One region of the Micropepsis pineolensis genome, then DNA from elsewhere that is predicted to be linked to it. Evidence: riboswitches for the same ligand, from Rfam matches in the RefSeq annotation. Region 1 holds a riboswitch; each other region holds the start of a gene.

Region 1 (6,066 bases):
GGCGAAAATCGCCGGGCAGATGGCCCCTGATGGGGTGTTGGTGACGGGCAGCACCGAAATGGTGCCACCCATGACCGGTTTCCACAATATTTGCCGATCAGCCCCCGGCGTGTATGCCCGGCGGAGCTGACCAGCTTTGATGGGCGATTAGAGCGACGGCTGGTCATATGCGATCGGCCCGTCGCTCTGTTTTTTTGTTTGATCGCGCCTTTGCGCGCAAACTGTCTATACTTTTGCGCTCGTTGCCTTAGAGCCGCGCGCGCACGCCGATGCTGGCACCCAGACCTTCTACGCCGTAATCGGTCACCGCCTGAGTGCGGTCATTGAACAGATTTTCAATACGGCCGTAGATCTGCCAGTGCGCGTCGATATTGTAATCGGCGAACAAATCAACCTTCTCCTTGGCACCCAGCTTGGTGGTTTCACTGGCGGCATTAAAGCGCTGACCGAGATAGTTCATCGCCACGCCGAGGCCGAGTTCTTCGGTGGCCTGCCAGCGCAGATTGGCGTTGGCCAGATAATGCGGACGACGGGCCAGATCAAGGCCGGTGTCGCGGTCGGTGGCGTTCATATAGGTGTAGTTGGCCGACAGCGTCAGCGTATCGGTCAGGTGGGTGTCCACCGCCGCTTCAATGCCATTGGCCTTGGTACGGTCGATATTGACGTAATAGCCATACTGTTGCAGCCGCTGCGAGCAACCGGGGGCATCAGACGCGCTGTAGCAGTTCTGCCAGTCAATCTGATTGCTGGTATGACGCCAGAAGTAGGTCAGCGAGGCGTGCAGCCGGCCATCGAAGAAATTCTTGTCGGCGCCGATTTCCCACGTGCGGGCGGATTCGGGTTTCAGGGCATCAATCGGGTTGGAATAGGCCGAATAGAGCTGATAGAGCGTCGGCGATTTAAATCCGTCGCCGTAATTGGCATGCAGGGTGGCATCGAGCTCCGGAATCTGCCAGGCCGCCGCGACCTTGACCGAGGTGTGGCTGCCGAACTCGTCATCATTGTCGGTGCGCGCACCTACGGTCAGCGTCAGCTGGTCGAACAGAGTCTTCTGCAGTTGGCCATAGCCCGACGTGGTGCGCTTGTGCCCGGCGATATGATCGGCGGCGGCATAAGACGAGAAGGTATCATTATCGAGATAGGTTGTTTCGCTTTCGGCCCCGAAGGACAGCTCGGTGCTGTCGTCGATCTTGGCCACGCCCTGATATTCAACGCGGAACGCCCCACCGTCATAGGCATAGTTGTGGTGGATGGTGTCGTAAGCGGAATCAAAGAAATCGCGCTTGGACGAGGACGCGATCAGCGCCAGCCGGTTGGTCAGAATGCCATCCAGCGCCGTCTGGTTGATGCCGACATAGCCGCTGTAGAGGCTGTGGGTTTCATAGGTGGCAGAGTCAGCCAGATTGTAGCTCGCGTCGTAGCCATCGTCATACTTGGTGTGGGCGTGATCGTAATAGCCGATGACATCAACGCTGATCGTATCACTCAGGTGGGTGCGGGTGTTGATATTGAGCGACTGGTTGGCCGTGCCGTCCGCTTCGTGCTGGCCAGCCGCGGCTGAAATGCCCTTGGTGGCATAATCATTGGCCGCGACACCGAATTCCGTGGCCCCGGCAGTCCCATTTGCCGCCACATTGACGCGCCAGCTATCAAAGGTGCCAGCTTCCGCACTGGCGGTCAGGGCGGTGTCGCCACCGCGCTTGGTGATGATGTTGATGACACCGGCCATGGCATTGCTGCCATACAGGGTCGAGTTGGCGCCGCGCATAACTTCGATGCGGTCGATATTGTTGAGGAACAGATCGCCATAATTGGCACTGCCCGACGAGTCACTGGGGTCGTTGAGACGGATTCCGTCGATCAGTGTCAGGGTCTGGCCGCTGTCTGCACCGCGCAAATAGACCGTAGTGGTCTGCCCCGCGCCACCGGTGCGGTTGATGCTGAGGCCGGGCACGTCGCTCAAGGCGTCGGTCAGGCTGACACTCTGGCGGGCGTCGAGATCGGCGGCATCAATGACCGTGACCGTGGTGCCGGTTTTGGCCAGCGGCTGGGTCGTGCGGGTGGCAGAAACCACCACGGTCTCAACCTCCTGTGCGGCCGCTGGGGCCATGCAGGTGCCAAACGCGGCGATCAGCGCGGTGGTGGTGCCAAGCAGGATTGTCGTTAAACGGGATGTAGGCATAAAATTTCTCCTGGAATAGATCCCAAGAGCCGGTGGCGGTTCAGCCTGATCCTTCGAATGGCCAGAATGTTCCGCGGCAGCGACTCATACACGTTGTCGCCGCGACGGATAGAACCGCTAATTTCCGGCACACCCCGGCCGAAAACTGGACGACGACGCAAGGCAGGTCTCCTGGCTAGCCGGCTGCGAACGAGAGCACCAGCCTTCCCAAAGCGCATATGGCTTCAGTGGCGTGTTGGCGTCTCTTGCCGACGACAGTTGCGGGGGCAGCCACGTTTGATGTGCGTGTTCCCAAAACCTTACGTCTGATGGCTGTCTACAAAGCCGAAAGCGGCGGTACCGTCAACGTTTAAGCCGTTGCCTGTGCACGATTTCAGGCATCTGTTGCCCCCGCGGCAACAAGCGTGGATAATGGCCCTTGTGCCATTAAGGAATAGCTGCGGGCCATGATGCATGGCAAAATATGGTCTCGGGCGGCGGCGGATGCCGCGCTGACCCGGCCGGGGTCCTGTTTTGAGATCGAGACCGTTCAGCAGGGTAATCGCGCCTTGCGGGTGTGGAAATGTGCGCCCGCCACGGTGCCAGCCTTGCTGGCGCGGGCGGAACGTTTCGGCGCGCGGGAATTTCTGATTTATGATGCGACGAGGGTCACCTACGACGCATTTCTTCGCGCAGTTCAGGCGTTGGCTGCCGACCTCAAAGCCCATGGGGTGGTCCCCGGCCAGCGCGTCGGGTTGGCCATGCGCAATCTGCCCGAATGGCCGGTGGCGTTTTTTGCCATCCTGCAGACCGGGGCGCTGGTCGTGCCGCTTAATGCCTGGTGGACCGAGGCCGAACTGGCGGCGGCGCTGGCCGATAGTGGGGCTGAGTTTGCCATTGTCGATGACACACGGCTCGGTCGCCTGCCTGCGCAGCCTGGTCTGGATCATGTCTGGGTGTGCGGCGCATCGCGAGGGGGGGCAGGCGTCAGCCAGCTGGAAGCGGTGATCGGTCCGGCGGGCCGCTGGCATATGCTGCCACGGCACCCACAGGTGCCGCCACCGCTGGAACCCGACAGCGCTGCGGCCATCTTCTACACCTCGGGCACGGCATCGCGGCCGCGCGGGGTGCTGTGCAGCCAGAGTAACCTGCTCGATACGATTATGGCGATGGCCTATACGCTGGCTCGCACCCGTCTTTGCGAAGGCGGGGCGCTGCCGGATGCCGATTTCCTGTGTCAGCCCCAGCGCAGCATGCTGCTAACGGTGCCACTGTTCCATGTCATAGGGGCCTGCGCCGTGATGATTCCGGCGCTGCATAGCGGGGCGCGGCTGGTGCTGATGCCCAAATGGGATACCGAAGCAGCCTTCGCGCTGATCGAAGCCGAGCGCGTCAGCCATTTATGGGGTGTGCCGGCGATTGCCCGCGCCATGCTCGATCATCCGGCGCGCCAGAGTTATGACCTGACATCGTTGCGGCTGATCAGTTATGGCGGGGCACCGTTTGCCCCGGCGCTGGCGGGCGAGATTGCCCGGGTCTTCGCCCCTGCGGTGCCCGGCAGTGGCTGGGGCATGACCGAGACTGCTTCGCTTTGTATTGGTCATTCGGGTCGCGAATATCTTGACCATCCGGCCTCCTGCGGTTTGCCGCCGCCGACCTGCGCGATCAAGGTGACCGATGCGGCGGGCCACGTGCTGCCGTCGGATACGGTGGGCGAGCTGTGGGCCTATGGGCCGAACGTCGCCATGGGCTATTGGCAGCGGCCAGAGGAAAGTGCCGTAACCTTTGTCGATGGCTGGGTCCGCACCGGCGATCTGGCCCGCATTGATGCCGAAGGTTTCTGCACCATTGTTGGGCGCACCAAGGACATGCTGATTCGCGGCGGCGAAAATATCTTCTGCGGCGAGGTTGAAGCTGTGCTCGCCAGCCATCCGGCGGTGCGTGAGGCGGCTTTGCTTGCGCTGCCCGACCCGAAGCTGGGCGAGGTACCCGCTGCCGTGGTGGTGCTGCGCCAGGGGGCGTCTGCCAGTGCCGGGTTGCTGAAAGCCTATGCGGCGGAACGGCTGGCAGCCTTCAAGGTGCCTGTAAAAATCGTGTTTTCATCCGGGCTGCCCCGCAATGCCGCTGGCAAGCTCACCCGCAGTGGTTTGAAAAGCCTGCTCGAACAAACCGCAGAAACTTCGTAACAAATGCGAATGGCGTCGCTTTCCTGTCGCATATCGTCCCTATTAGAGTGAATTTTAAAATTTATGAACATAGGGTTGGCATATGAAGGCAGATACCGCATGGCGCAGTAAGGCCTCCCAGGGCTTCATTCACCTGGGCGTTGGGCTTGTGGTCAGCGCGGGGTTGGCGGGGCTGTGTGGTGCGTGGGCCTTGCTGTGGGGCGGGCTGGCCGGGCTGGCCGCACTGGCGGCGGGGACCGCCCTGCGCCGTGGCGCCCGTGGCCGCTTGCTGGAGACCATCAAGCCCGCTAAGCCGGAACTGCCGCCGCTGGTGCGCAATCTGTTTGAGCGCCTGCCTGACCCCATGCTGCTGGTTGATCTGGGCGGCAAGGCGCTGTTCGCCAACCGGGCCATGCGTGAGATTGTCGGTACCACGGTCGAGCATAAGCATGTCTCGGCGCTGCTGCGGATGCCCAGCGTGCTTGAAGCGCTGGCGCGCACTGCACGCACCGGCGAACCGGTTCTGGTCGAATTTTCCATCCGTGTCCCTGTGGAGCGTTATTTTCAGGCCCATGCCGCCATGGTTGGGCTTGATCCCGCGGCGATTGTGCTGCTGCTGCATGATCTGACCGCGTTGAAGCGGGCCGAGCAGACCCGGGTTGATTTTGTCGCCAATGCCAGCCACGAACTGCGTACGCCGCTGGCGGCGGTGACCGGCTTCATTGAAACCCTCAAAGGGCCGGCGCGCGACGATGTCGAAGCGCGGGATACTTTCCTCGACATTATGTTAGTCGAGGCGACGCGGATGCGCCGCCTCATCGAGGATCTGCTGTCGCTGTCGCGGATCGAGATGAACGAGCATGTCACCCCGCAGGGCGGTGTGGCAGTCGAACGGCTGGTGCGCGATGCCGTCGCCGCGCTGGAACCTTTGGCCCGGGCTGAAGCCATGACGGTGTCGGTCGATGTCGAACCCGGTTTGCCGGATGTGGTGGGTGAGCGGGACGAGTTGATGCAACTGGCCCAGAACCTGATCCATAATGCCATCAAATATGGCCGCGAGGGCGGGCGTGTCGATATCAGCTTAAAACGCGCGCCGGGTGCGGGCCGTGGGGCCGAGACGCTGGTAGCGATTGCCATTCATGATGATGGTGAGGGTATTGCGCAGGACGCTATTCCTCGCCTGACCGAGCGATTCTATCGCGTCGACGTTAAACGCAGCCGTGAAAAGGGTGGTACCGGGCTGGGGCTGGCGATTGTGAAGCACATCGTCAACCGCCACGGCGGGAAATTGCAGATCGAAAGTATTGTCGGTGAAGGCAGCACTTTTACCGTCTTTTTGCCGGTTTTGCGCCGTCCGCCCGAGTCCGAGGCCCCCCCGGATGCCGACCAGAGCGAAACGGCTGTCACAGAAGTGTAATACATCTGTCACAATCTCTTGATGGTTGGCAGGATAGTGATCGCTCACTTTCGGTTGGCCGCGTGGTTGAATTGAGATTGGATTGGCAGGAAATGGTCGAACACACAGTAAAATCGTTCAGTGAACAGCTTGAGACCTTGTCGTCGACGGTGGCGCAGATGGGCGGTCTTTGTGAAGCCCAGCTTGCCGATGCCATCGATGCCATCGTCAAACGCGATACGGCGCTGGCCGAACAGGTGGTGGCGGGCGACCGGCGGGTGGACCTGTTACAGGTTCAGGCCGAAAATCAGGCCATCAAACTGTTGGCCCTGCGTCAGCCGCTG
Region 2 (6,066 bases), 1.7 Mb from region 1:
CCGTGGCATCAAATGCTGGCCGTTATTGGCAACAGCGGCAATACGGGGTCCATCGCTTTACACCGCCGTTTGGGCTTTCAACCGGTGGGAACCATAACGGCGGTTGGATTTAAATTAGGTCAGTGGGTCGATACGGTGATGATGCAGCGTGCCCTGAAGCCCGGGCGCGCGGCTTGAAATGGTGCGGCCTTACAGATAGGCCGCCGCCAGCAGGATCAGCCCCCCGATGCCCAGGGCAACGCCAGACTGCCACAGCCAGTTTTTACGGGTGATAATCGAGACCGTGGCCAGTGATATGGCGATTTCAAACAGGGTTGCCGCGCCGGTCAGCCCGTGATGACGGTTTTCATGCTCACGGCTTTCGGCCTCAAGCTGGGTGCGGGTTGCTTCGGCGGCTTTGGCCTTGGCGCGAATTGCCGCTTGTTTGTCGGCATTTTCTTTGGCGGTTTCGGCGTATTTTTGCTTTTGCGCGGGGTTCAGATCCTGCGCAAGGGTATAGAGATGGCGCTTCAGGCTGTCGGCTTCATATTCGCCCCAGGCATCGGTGGCTTCGTCCTGGCGCAACGTTGCCTCGCTGGAGGTCGCCAGCGCTTGAGACGCCTCAAGCGATTCAAGATTCCCTGATACCGCAGCCAATACTGCCAGCGCAGAAACCAGAATGGCCGCGCGCGCAACAAAACGATCTGGTGCGTGGACGGCATGTTCGGTCTGTTCGTGGGCTTCCAGCGGGGCGTCGTGCATGGTTTGGGTTCCTGTCAATGGTGTGTCGCACACTCTGGGCGGCAAAGCGTGCAGGACATAACAGCATGACCCCGGCAAAGAAAAGCCCGCCGGGATTGATTTATTCATCCGGCGGGCTTTCATTTTTGTAATGCGGGGTCAGCCCTTGCGCTTGTCGAATTCGGCCCAGACGCCATCGGCACCTTCCCAGTTGCCCAGACTGGAAGCCTTGGAATATTCGGTGGCGCGCTGTTCAAAGAAATTGGCGTGCTCGACGCCGTTCAGAATTTCGACCAGCCAGGGTAGCGGGTGCGGTTTGATCTGTTCATAACCGGTGTCGGTGGCGCGGAAATGGCCGAACAGCACCGGCAGTTTGAGCTGGGTCAGCCGCCAGTCGGCAATGTAGCGGACATAGGCCTGAATATCTTTCGGTCCCATGCCTTCAACCGGGCCAAGTTCAAACGCCAGATCAACGAATTTTTCTTCCAGCCCGACCATGGTTTTGGCAACGTCCAGAATGTCATCACGCACGGTTTTGGTCAGTGCGCCGGTTTCGGCATTCCAGGCGTGAAACAGTTGCGTGATGCCTTCGCAATGCAGGCTTTCATCGCGCACCGACCAGGTGACGATCTGGCCCATGCCCTTCATCTTGTTGAAGCGCGGGAAGTTGAGCAGCATGGCAAAGCTGGCGAACAGCGCCATGCCTTCGGTGAAGCCGCCAAACATCGCCAGCGTACGGGATACATCGGCCACGGTATCAACGCCGAAGGTATGCATATAATCGGCTTTATCGCGCATGGCGCTGTAGTCGCGGAAGGCTTCAAATTCGACCTGCGGCATGCCCAGCGTTTTGAGCAGCAGGGCATAGGCGTCGATATGCACCGTCTCCATATTGGTGAAGGCGGCCAGCATCATCTGAATTTCCAGCGGCTGGAAAATCGGCAGATAGCGCTTCATATAATTGTCGCCGACCTCAACATCCGACTGGGTGAAGAAGCGGAAAATCTGGGTCAGCAGATTGCGTTCGGTATCCGATACCCGGTCTGATGCCCAGTCTTTGACATCTTCGCCCAACGGCACTTCCTCGCCCATCCAGTGGATCTGCTGCTGTTTTTTCCAGTAGGCATAGGCCCACGGGTAGCGGTCAACATTATAGGTGCCAGAGGTTTGCAACAGACCAACCCGGCCGGTGCCGATCAGATCCATCGGGTTGATGTTCAGAATATCACTCATGTTCAAATCCGTATGCGTATCGTTTGTTACTGAAAGGCCGTTTACTGGCAGGCCAGGCATTCGTCATAGTTGGTGGGGCCTGTTTCGACATCAACCTTGACAGCAGCCTGCGTTTCCCCGGCAAACGCCGCGCGCTGCAGGGATTTTGAGCGGCAGTAATACAGGCTTTTGAGGCCCTTTTCCCACGCCGTCCAGTGCAGCATATGCAGATCCCATTTAGGGACATCGCTCGGGATGAACAGATTGATCGACTGGCTTTGGCAGATGAACGGCGCGCGGTCGGCGGCCAGTTCAATGATCCAGCGCTGATCAATTTCAAACGCGGTGCGAAAGGTGATCTTTTCATCCGCCGACAGACACTCCAGATGCTGAACCGAGCCTTCGGCGGCGATGATCGATTGCCACACCACCGGCGTATCAGCGCCGCGTTCGGCCAGTATGCGCTTTAGGTGCGGGTTATAGACCGAGAACGACCCCGACAGTGTTTTATGCGTATAAATATTGGCCGGAATGGGTTCAACACAGGCGCTGGTGCCACCGCAGATGATGCTGATCGATGCGGTGGGGGCAATGGCGATCTTGTGCGAGAAGCGCTCCATCACGCCCTGTTCTGCGGCATCGGGGCAGGGGCCGCGTTCTTCGGCCAGCGTGTGGGACGCCGCATCGGCTTCCGCGCGTAACTTACGGAAGATTTTTAAGTTCCAGGATTTGGCCAGGGCGCTTTCAAAGGCAATGCCACGGCTTTGCAGAAACGAATGAAAGCCCATCACGCCAAGGCCGACCGATCGTTCGCGCAGCGCGGCATAGGCGGCATTGGCCATGGCGGGTGGGGCGTTGGCGATAAAGTCACTTAAAACATTGTCGAGGAAGCGCAGCACATCTTCAACAAAGCCCGGAACGGTGGACCATTCATCCCAGGTTTCAATGTTGAGCGACGACAGGCAGCACACCGCCGTGCGCATATTGCCCAGATGGTCTTCACCCGATGGCAGCACGATTTCGGCGCACAGATTAGACGAACGCACCTTCAGGCCCAGCGCCTTGTGATGCTCGGGCAGGGCGCGGTTCACCGTGTCGATATAGAGAAGATAGGGTTCGCCGGTGCGCAGGCGGGTTTCCAGAATGCGCTGCCATAACTGGCGGGCGTTGACCTGCCGCAAGGGGGCGCCGGTCTTGGGGCTGCGTAAGGAGAAGGGCGCATCATTGCGCACCGCTTCCATGAATTCATCAGTGATGGCAACACCGTGATGCAGGTTGAGGCTTTTGCGGTTGAAATCCCCCGATGATGTACGGATTTCGAGAAATTCCTCGATCTCGGGGTGATAGACGTCAAGATACACCGCCGCCGAACCGCGCCGGAGCGAGCCTTGTGAAATCGCCAGTGTCAGGCTGTCCATCACGCGGATGAACGGAATGATGCCGGATGTTTCGCCGCAGCCCTTGACGCTTTCGCCGATCGACCGCACCCCGCCCCAATAGGTGCCAATGCCGCCACCGTTGGAGGCGAGCTTCACATTCTCGTTCCAGGTATCGACAATGCCGTCCAGCGTATCGGGCACCGCGTTGAGGAAGCAGGAAATCGGTAATCCGCGGCTGGTGCCGCCATTACTTAAGACCGGGGTGGCGGGCATGAACCACAACTGCGAAATCGCATCGTACAGCCGCTGGGCGTGCGCGGTATCATCGGCATAGGCACAGGCAACGCGGGCGAACATGTGCTGAATACTCTCGCCGGGTAACTGATAGCGGTCGATCAGGGTTGCCTTGCCGAAATCGGTCAGCCGGGCATCTCGACTGTGGTCAAGGCACAAATCCTCCGGCACGGGCTTGCCCCCACCGGCAACGGCTGCGGCCTCAATCGGGCTGACATGAACGGTCATAACGGCTTCTCCCCTCCAACGGCTCAATAATAGCGGGCAGACAGATGCGCGACGGCAAACGGCTTTGCGCCATCTGCAGCTTTCGCGCCCCATCGGGACACCCCGCCCAAGGACGAATACTGGTGCTTTCGGCAGGTCTCCTGGCTCATCCGCGGGCGCTTTAAGGCGTCCGATCTGGCCTTCCCGGCACCTCAGGCGCCAGTGACTGCTGTGATCGGACCACGCCGCTGACAGTTGCGGGGGCAGCGCCGGGCTTTCACCGGCTTCCCTCTTCGCCTCAAATTTTAACTAGATGTTGAAATCCGAGGAACCGTAGCCACAAGATAATGTTAACCGTAGCCGTTATGGTCAAGGAGTATATTTGTTCTAACTAAAAAGAATATTCTTGACGCCACTTTTCCGCTGTGCGGTGCGCCGGGCACGCCAGATGCCCGCTTCGCTTTCCATAAGCGGCAGTGCAAGATCATATAATGACAGCGTGATGTTGCTAATCATACTTCTCACGCGTCAGGTTTAACGTCTGGAATTTATGAGGCCCATTCATAGGAGTTTGCCGGATACATAGGCTAATCGCATGATCAGTCGTGCTCTATATTTATGGAAGTTTATGCGGCGGTACATTGAACTGAATAAGCATAAGGAATTGTGGCATGGCAGAACATAACGACACAGAAAAAAGCGCCAATCTTACGGATGCTAACGCTCCGTCATCCGTGGAAACGTCTCGGCGTAAGATTTTAAAAGAGACAGCAGCAGGCTTGCTGGTTGGTGGGCTTGCATCCATGTTGCCGCAAGTATCGCACGCACAAACCACCCCAAAGCCCGCAAAGACGCTGATTGTTTATTTTTCCCGTACCGGGAACACCCGTGTGGTGGCGCAGCATATTCATGGGCTGGTAGGTGGAGACATCGTCGAGATTCGCACCGTAAACAGTTATCCTGCAGACTACCGCGAAACCACCGAGGTGGCGAAAGAGGAACAACGGACGAATGCTCGCCCCAAACTGGCGAGTGACGTTGCAAACACTGGTCCGTACAGCACCGTGTTCATCGGTTATCCCAATTGGTGGGGAACTTTGCCGATGGCGTTGTTTACCTTCATGGATCACCACGATTTGTCCGGTAAGACCATTTTGCCGTTTTGTACCCACGAAGGCAGTCGTCTCGGTCGCGGACCAGATGACATCCGCGCACGGTATCCCAAAGCGAAGATCCTCGATGGCCTAGCGCTGCGCGGCGGATCTGGTGGTTATGCACGCAGTGCGGATGCCGGTCTTGAAATTGATGCATGGGTGCGCGGGTTTAAACTCGCTACAACGCGATAGTATGCGTGCAAGACTGTCTCTCGATCTTTGTCTTGTTGCACTATTGTTGTTTGCGTTTGCATATCAACTTACTGGCAATCTAGTTCATGAAGCCATTGGTACGGCTTTTGTTGCGTTTGCATTAGTTCACAACCTTATTTCGCGACGCTGGTATGCATCTATCAGAAAGGGGGCAATGCCCCCGCGTCGCGTTTTTACGACAACGCTTAATCTGCTGCTGCTGGCTACTTCGCTTCTGCTCATCGCCAGCGGGCTGGCGAATTCGCACGACCTTTTTCCATATTTGCATGTTAAAGTGGCAATATTAGATCGTCACGTCCATGCCATGGCTGCGTATTGGGTGCTAATCCTGGCATCATTGCATCTGGGACTTAATTGGCGAATGGTGACAGCAACGATCTGCAAGACCTTTAGGATTCCTCCGCTTGGTCGCCTCAGTCGTTTAGTTCTGTGTTCTGTGGCGTTTTTGTTTATCGTCTTTGGTGTTTATGCCTTTTTTGAGCGAGACATTCCCTACAAACTTTTGGGATTGTTTAGTTTTGATTATTGGGATTTTGATCGTGACACCTTTGGGTATTTCATACGCTATGTCGCGATTATCAGTGTTGGTGTCTTTGCTGCCTATCAGGTTTCAAAAAGGTTGCGTAGATAGGGGGGCAAAAAAGTTGCTATGGCGTACCCCCCCTTTTTTCCGGATGAAATATTTTATGTTTCGGGTGCTTCAGATTGATGTTGTAATCACATATGAGAAACACATCATCGTGCAGGAGTTTATTCCGCTAGTTTGTGTCTCACGACGTTGTTGTTGCCACGCTATCTGTTTGAATAAATTGGCGCATACGCCTGAATGATGCTTTTTTAAAATTGTACCGCCCTCTATCGCTCTTCAGCATGGGCCTGACGCATGA
Region 3 (6,066 bases), 570 kb from region 1:
ACGCCCCTCGAAAATCACCAGCACGCGGGAGCCTTCCAGGATCAGATAGCGTTGCAGCTTGACCAGCTCGACCTGCAACGACCGCAGCAGATCCTCGTAAACCGCTTTGTCTTTCTTACCCATCACTACCCCGATATGTTGCAGGCTTGCGTGAAGCCTACCGGGATAGCTTTAATTTCGATTAAACTCAACCAAGGCGGTGCCATCCGCCGCCACGGCCCGCCGCGCCGACAAGCCAAACACCCGGGCCAATACGGCATCATCCAGCACATCGGGGCCGCCACTGGCCGCCACCTGCCCGTTTTGAAGGACAATCAGCCGGTCGCAGCGCCGCGCCAGCGTCAGATCGTGCAAGGTAACCGCCACGGCAACGCCACGGGCTGCCTCGGCCTGCAACAGCTCGATCAGGGCAAACTGATGGGCCGGGTCCAGAAACGCTGCCGGTTCGTCGGCCAGCAAAATATCGGCCCCGGTGGCCAGCGCCCTGGCTAAAAGCACCCGCGCGCGTTCGCCCGCCGACAAGGCATCCATGCGCCGCGCGGCAAAAGCCGTGGCATCAGCCCGCGCCAGCGCCAGATCCACCGCCGCCAGATCCGCCGCCGTCAGGCGGTTAAGGCGCGGGTGATAGGGCATCCGGCCCAGCATCACCACCTCGCGTGCCGTTACCGGCCACACCGTCGCCCCGCCTTGCGGCAGATAGGCCAGATAACGCGCCAGCGCCGTGCGCCGCCAGGCTGGCAGCGGCTTATCCAGCACCCGAACCGTGCCACCGGCCAGTGGCACCAATCCCAGCGCAGCCCGCAACAGCGTGGTTTTTCCGGCGCCATTGGGACCGATAATACCGGTCAGGGTACCAGCTTCAAAATCTGCCGAGATCCCGCGCAGCACCGGCTGGGACCCAAAGCGCACCTCGGCCGCAGCAAAAACGATCCTACTCATGACTGCCCCCGGAGCCGGAAAACCAGCCAGAAAAAGAACGGCGCACCGATCATCGCGGTTACCACGCCCAGCATCAGTTGCCCGTCGGGCAGGATCAGACGCGCGGCCACGTCGGCCAGACAAACCAGCACCGCCCCGCCCAGCGCCGAAGGCAGGATCAGACGGGCGGGGGAATAGCCGCACAGGGGCCGCAACAGATGCGGCACCACCAAACCAACGAAACCAACCGCCCCGGCCGCGGCCGTTGCCGCCCCGGTGGCCAGCGCCACACCCAACACCACGCGGCGGCGCACCGATGCCACATCAACACCCAGACTGGCGGCGGCTTCTTCGCCCAAAATCAACGCCTCAAGCCCGCGCGCGGCAGATGCCAGCAGCAGCAGCCCGATCAGAACCAGCGGCGCAGCATAGGCCAGATCAATCAGTGTACGGTCTTTCAATGACCCCATCAGCCACAGCACCATCTCGCTGATGGCATAGGGATTGGGCGACAGGCTGAGCGCCAGCGCGGTCAGCGCGGCGGCAAAGCTCGACACCGCTACCCCCGCCAGCACCAGTGCCACATCACTGGCCCCGGCCCGCGATAAAAAGAACAGGATCACCGCCGCCAGCAGCGCCCCGGCAATGGCCAGCGCGGGCAGCAGAAACGGGTTTAACGCCGCCAATCCGAAATAGAGTGCGATCACAGCGCCCAGCCCGGCGGTGGCGGTAACGCCGGTGACGCCCGGCTCGGCCAGCGGATTGCGGAACAGCCCCTGCAGCGCCGCGCCGGAGCCACCAAGTGCCGCCCCGACCACCAACCCAAGCAGCGCCCGTGGCAGGCGGATTTCACGGGCAATGATGCCCGCAGGCCCCACCCCGTTGATCAGCCCGGCGATCAGTACCTTGGGGCCAAAGCCTGCGGGCCCCACCAGAAGCGACAGCAGCAAGCCTGCCAGCGCCATAACAGCCAGCACCAGGGTTATGGGTAAGACGCGATATTTTTGCGGATAAACGGCAAACAGTTTCGACATGCGACCTTCCAACGTCGCCGCCGTCGCAAAACCTGCGACTTCTCCGGCAAGGCGCACCCCGGCCCTGGCAGTGGACGACAGATACCGTCAGGTCTCCTGGCTTTAAGCGGCCGGCCCGTAACGGACCCACTTCTGAGCCTTCCCAGCACGAAAGCCAGTGGCTCAAAAACAACAGTGCCGCCGACAGTTGCGGGGGCAGCCGCGTCTATGATCCGCGTTCCCTGCTCGGCATCCTGAAGCCCTTCTAATGCCCCGACGCAGGCGGCGCAAGCCTTGCCGCCCGCAGCGCGGCCGCATCATTGACCAGCGTGGTAAAGGAAGTGACAGCATCGGCTGCCCAGGGACCGGCGCACAACAGCTCGGGCAGGCGCTGGAACCGCATCAGGCTGCGCCCTTGCAGGGTTTGCAGGGCCGGATGATGCAGCACACGATAGGCCAGCGCACTGCCTACCTCGCTTTCCCCACCCAGAATGAGCAAATCGGGTGCCGCGGCAACAACCGTCTCGACCGGCAAGGTCCCGCGGGCCCCTTTCAGCAGCGCGGGGGCCATATCATCGCCCCCGGCAATGGCAAGGATTTCATCGGCATAACCCGACACGCGGGCATAGCCATTGGGCTGATAGAGAATGGCCCGAACCCGACCGTGCGGGGCAGCCGCCCGGGCCGCCGCCAGTTTGGCATCCATCGCCGCCAGCAGGGCCTTGGCCGCTGCCGGATTGCCCAAGCTGTCGCCCAGCATCATGGTGGCGCTGCGGATATCGGCCAGACTGTCGGCCCATGGCACATCCAGCACGTCGATATGCAACTGTTTCAGCGTGGCGCGTAAGCGTTGATTGGTTCCGGCGTACATCACGACCAGATCGGGTTTCAGCGCCAGAATAGTTTCCGCCGAAGGGTGAATGGTGCGGATACCGGCCGCCTTGTCGGCGATGGTCGAGACCTGCGGATGGCGATCGGTCGCTTCATAGGACAAAGCGGCGATATGATCGCGCGGCACCAGCCGGAAAACATACTCGTCGGCACAAAGATTCGTCGAAACGATGCGTCTGTACGGCCCCGCCGCCGCATCTAGTGATACAGCGATGCCCCCGGCCAGCAGAGCCATGCAAAGCACGCATAGCTTTGAAATATTGCGATACACGCGATGCCGTCCTAACTTTCGATACCGGATAAACGGAAAAGTGGAGCCCATGCAAAGATTTCTCACGAGCGTACTGACAGGCCTGTTGCTTGCCGGTTCCCTGACCTGTGGCGCGCAAGCCGCCCCATCGGTGGCACAAATTCTGACCGCCAACAAGGCCGCAGTTGGTCAGCCCCCCAAGGGCAAACCAACGTTACAGACCGATTATGCCCTGACCGCCTTTGGTATGACCGGCACCGTCACGATACAGACCGACAGCGTGCAGGGATGGAATGTGACCCGGATGGTGCTTGGCGCGATAAAAGAGAATAGCGGGTTTGACGGACGCAGCCCCTGGGATCAGGACACCTCAGGGGTTGTGACCACACAGGATACCGAAGAGTACAAACAACTGGCTGTCAATCAGGCGTATCGCGACAGCAATACATGGTGGCGGACGGATCGGGGCGGCGCCATCATTACCGCTGTGCAAAAAACAGAAGACGGAAAAAACTATACCGTTCTGACGGTAACGCCCAAAAACGGAAAACCTTTTGACGCCTGGTTTGATGCCACCAGCCATCAGCTGGCCAAAGTGGTGGAAAAACACGCTGCCGATACGAACATCTCGCGCTTTAGCGCCTACAGCGCCGTCAGCGGATACAAAATACCAACGAAAATCACCACGGATACCGGCAAGGGTGAGAAATACCTTATCACCCAGACACTGACCAAGGCGCGGTTCCTGCCTGCGCAAAAGCAGACGGATTATGCCCCACCCAAAATGCAGGTGGCGGATTTTACGATTGTCGGTGGGGCCACAGAAACCACCGTGCCCTTCACGCTGGTCAACAATCACATCTATGGCACGGCAAAATTTAACGGCAAACCGATTACCGCCATTTTTGATACCGGCGGTTTGAATCTGGTGACGCCGAAAACCGCCGCCGGGCTGGGCTTGAAAACCGAAGGCACCATACCGGGCGGCGGAGCCGGTGAGGGTATTATGGAGGGCGGTATCAGCCATGCCGACCGTATAGACGTCGGTGACGCCACAATCCACAACCAACAGATTTTCATCCTGCCGCTTGATGCCATGGCGCATGTGGAAGGCATCCCGATGCCGGGCATGATCGGCTATGAAACCTTTCGCCGCTTTGTTACCCGCATTGATTATATGGCGGGCAAGCTCACCCTGATTGATCCGGCCAAGTTTGATGCCAAAGAGGCCGGAACCGAAATTCCCTTCATACTCAATGAACGCGTCCCGCAAATTAAAGGCAGCTTTGAAGGTATTCCCGCCACCTTTGATATCGACACCGGATCGCGCTCAGAACTGACCGTCAACAAACCCTTTGCCGAACGCAACAATTTGCGGGCGACGCATAAAGGCGTTGATGCGGTTTCGGGCTGGGGTATCGGTGGCCCATCGACCGGTTATGTCACACGCGTCAGCGAAATTACGCTGGGCGACGTGAAAGTGCCGAATATCGTTGCCGATCTGGCCGACCAGAATAAGGGGGCCTTTGCCGGGGATGATTATAACGGCAATATCGGCAGCGGCCTCCTGAAGCGTTTTATCGTCACCTTCGATTATGCGCATCGCAAAATGTATCTGAAACCGCAACCCCTGCCGGTGACCGATATCAGTGTCTATGACCGCGCTGGCATATGGATTAATCAGTCAGCGGATGGTTTTGAGGTGGTCGCCGTGACCAGGGGATCGCCCGCCGAAGCGGCGGGCTTGCAAAAAGGCGATCACATCACCGCGATTGACGGTAAACCGGCCGCAGACATGTCACTGGCCGACACCCGCAAACGCTTACGCAACGACGCCCCCGGCACAAAGATCGATTTCAGCATCAGCCGTGACGGCAAGGCGCAAAACGCAACCATCACCTTGCGCGATCAAATCTGAACCGCAACCAGCGCATAGCAAAATACAGCCCCCGGCCGATACCCGGGGGCTTTCTTTTTATGAGTGGTTGCCCGCCCCCACCGGCCTGATAAAGTTACCCCCGACGCATCAGCGAAGATGAGGAAGCCATGCCCGAAACCACCGCCATCACCCGGCGTACCGCCTGCGGGCTGGCAGCCGCAGCAGGACTTTCGGCGTTGGCAAAACCCGCTTTTGCCAATGGCGAAACGCTCCGGGCCCCGCAATGGGGCGTGGTGGACGTTGTTCTGACGGGACCATCAGAAGGCACCCCGGATGCAAACATCTGGCTCAGTGCCACATTCAAAAAATCATCCCTGTTCAGCAAGGATGAGGAACATAGTGTGCTGGGCTTTTACGACGGCAATGGCACCTATCGCATCCGCTTCAGCCCGCCCAAGCCGGGGACCTGGTCCTATCTGACGCGCAGCAACAATTCGGCACTGGATCGTAATACGGGCACGATCGAGGCCAGCGACCCCGCCCCTGGCAATCATGGACCGGTGCGGGTGGCCGATAGCTTTCACTTTGCCTATGCCGATGGCGCACCGTTCAAACCCATCGGCACCACCTGTTATGGCTGGATTCACCAGCCCGCAGATATTCGCGCCCAGACGCTGCAAACCCTGGCCGGCGCACCATTCAACAAGGTGCGTATGCTGGTGTTTCCCAACGGATCACTTACCACCAACGAAGCGCTGTACCCCTTTATGGGCGTGCCGAATGACTGGGATTATGATCGCTTCAACCCGGAATTTTTCCACCGGCTGGAAGAAAGCGTGGCGGCGCTGGAAACGCTCGGCATCGAGGCCGATATTATTCTGTTCCACCCTTATGACGAAGGTCGCTATGGCTTTGACGCCCTGCCGGACAAGGTCAATGCGCGCTATATCGAGCACCTGATTGCACGGCTGGCCCCCTATCATAATGTCTGGTGGTCGGTGGCCAACGAATTCGATCTGATGAAAGAAAAAACGATGGAGGATTTCGACCATTATTTCGAAATCCTGCAGGCGCACGACATCTACGATCACTTGCGCTCGATCCATCACATGCGC

What was found. Region 1 has a riboswitch for cobalamin ahead of ACZ5RI_RS00090 (TonB-dependent receptor plug domain-containing protein). Riboswitches for the same ligand answer to the same signal wherever they lie in the genome.
Region 2: another riboswitch for cobalamin. It lies ahead of ACZ5RI_RS07925 (ribonucleoside-diphosphate reductase subunit alpha); the one in region 1 lies ahead of ACZ5RI_RS00090 (TonB-dependent receptor plug domain-containing protein).
Region 3: another riboswitch for cobalamin. It lies ahead of ACZ5RI_RS12945 (FecCD family ABC transporter permease); the one in region 1 lies ahead of ACZ5RI_RS00090 (TonB-dependent receptor plug domain-containing protein).

The regions. Positions count from the first base shown of each region.
Region 1 covers NZ_AP042408.1:22,423-28,488, reverse strand. The annotation lists gene ACZ5RI_RS00095 (CheR family methyltransferase) at 1-130, shown strand, start outside; gene ACZ5RI_RS00090 (TonB-dependent receptor plug domain-containing protein) at 248-2,182, opposite strand; cobalamin riboswitch at 2,327-2,499, opposite strand; gene ACZ5RI_RS00085 (class I adenylate-forming enzyme family protein) at 2,629-4,347, shown strand; gene ACZ5RI_RS00080 (ATP-binding protein) at 4,430-5,743, shown strand; gene phoU (phosphate signaling complex protein PhoU) at 5,836-6,066, shown strand, end outside.
Region 2 covers NZ_AP042408.1:1,770,590-1,776,655, forward strand. The annotation lists gene ACZ5RI_RS07910 (N-acetyltransferase family protein) at 1-177, shown strand, start outside; gene ACZ5RI_RS07915 (DUF4337 family protein) at 190-741, opposite strand; gene ACZ5RI_RS07920 (ribonucleotide-diphosphate reductase subunit beta) at 880-1,953, opposite strand; gene ACZ5RI_RS07925 (ribonucleoside-diphosphate reductase subunit alpha) at 1,995-3,833, opposite strand; cobalamin riboswitch at 3,947-4,163, opposite strand; gene ACZ5RI_RS07930 (flavodoxin) at 4,484-5,158, shown strand; gene ACZ5RI_RS07935 (hypothetical protein) at 5,160-5,810, shown strand; gene ACZ5RI_RS07940 (cation efflux transmembrane domain-containing protein) at 6,035-6,066, opposite strand, start outside.
Region 3 covers NZ_AP042408.1:2,891,304-2,897,369, forward strand. The annotation lists gene ppk2 (polyphosphate kinase 2) at 1-123, opposite strand, end outside; gene ACZ5RI_RS12940 (ABC transporter ATP-binding protein) at 172-939, opposite strand; gene ACZ5RI_RS12945 (FecCD family ABC transporter permease) at 936-1,952, opposite strand; cobalamin riboswitch at 2,022-2,227, opposite strand; gene ACZ5RI_RS12950 (ABC transporter substrate-binding protein) at 2,197-3,057, opposite strand; gene ACZ5RI_RS12955 (aspartyl protease family protein) at 3,143-4,990, shown strand; gene ACZ5RI_RS12960 (DUF5605 domain-containing protein) at 5,119-6,066, shown strand, end outside.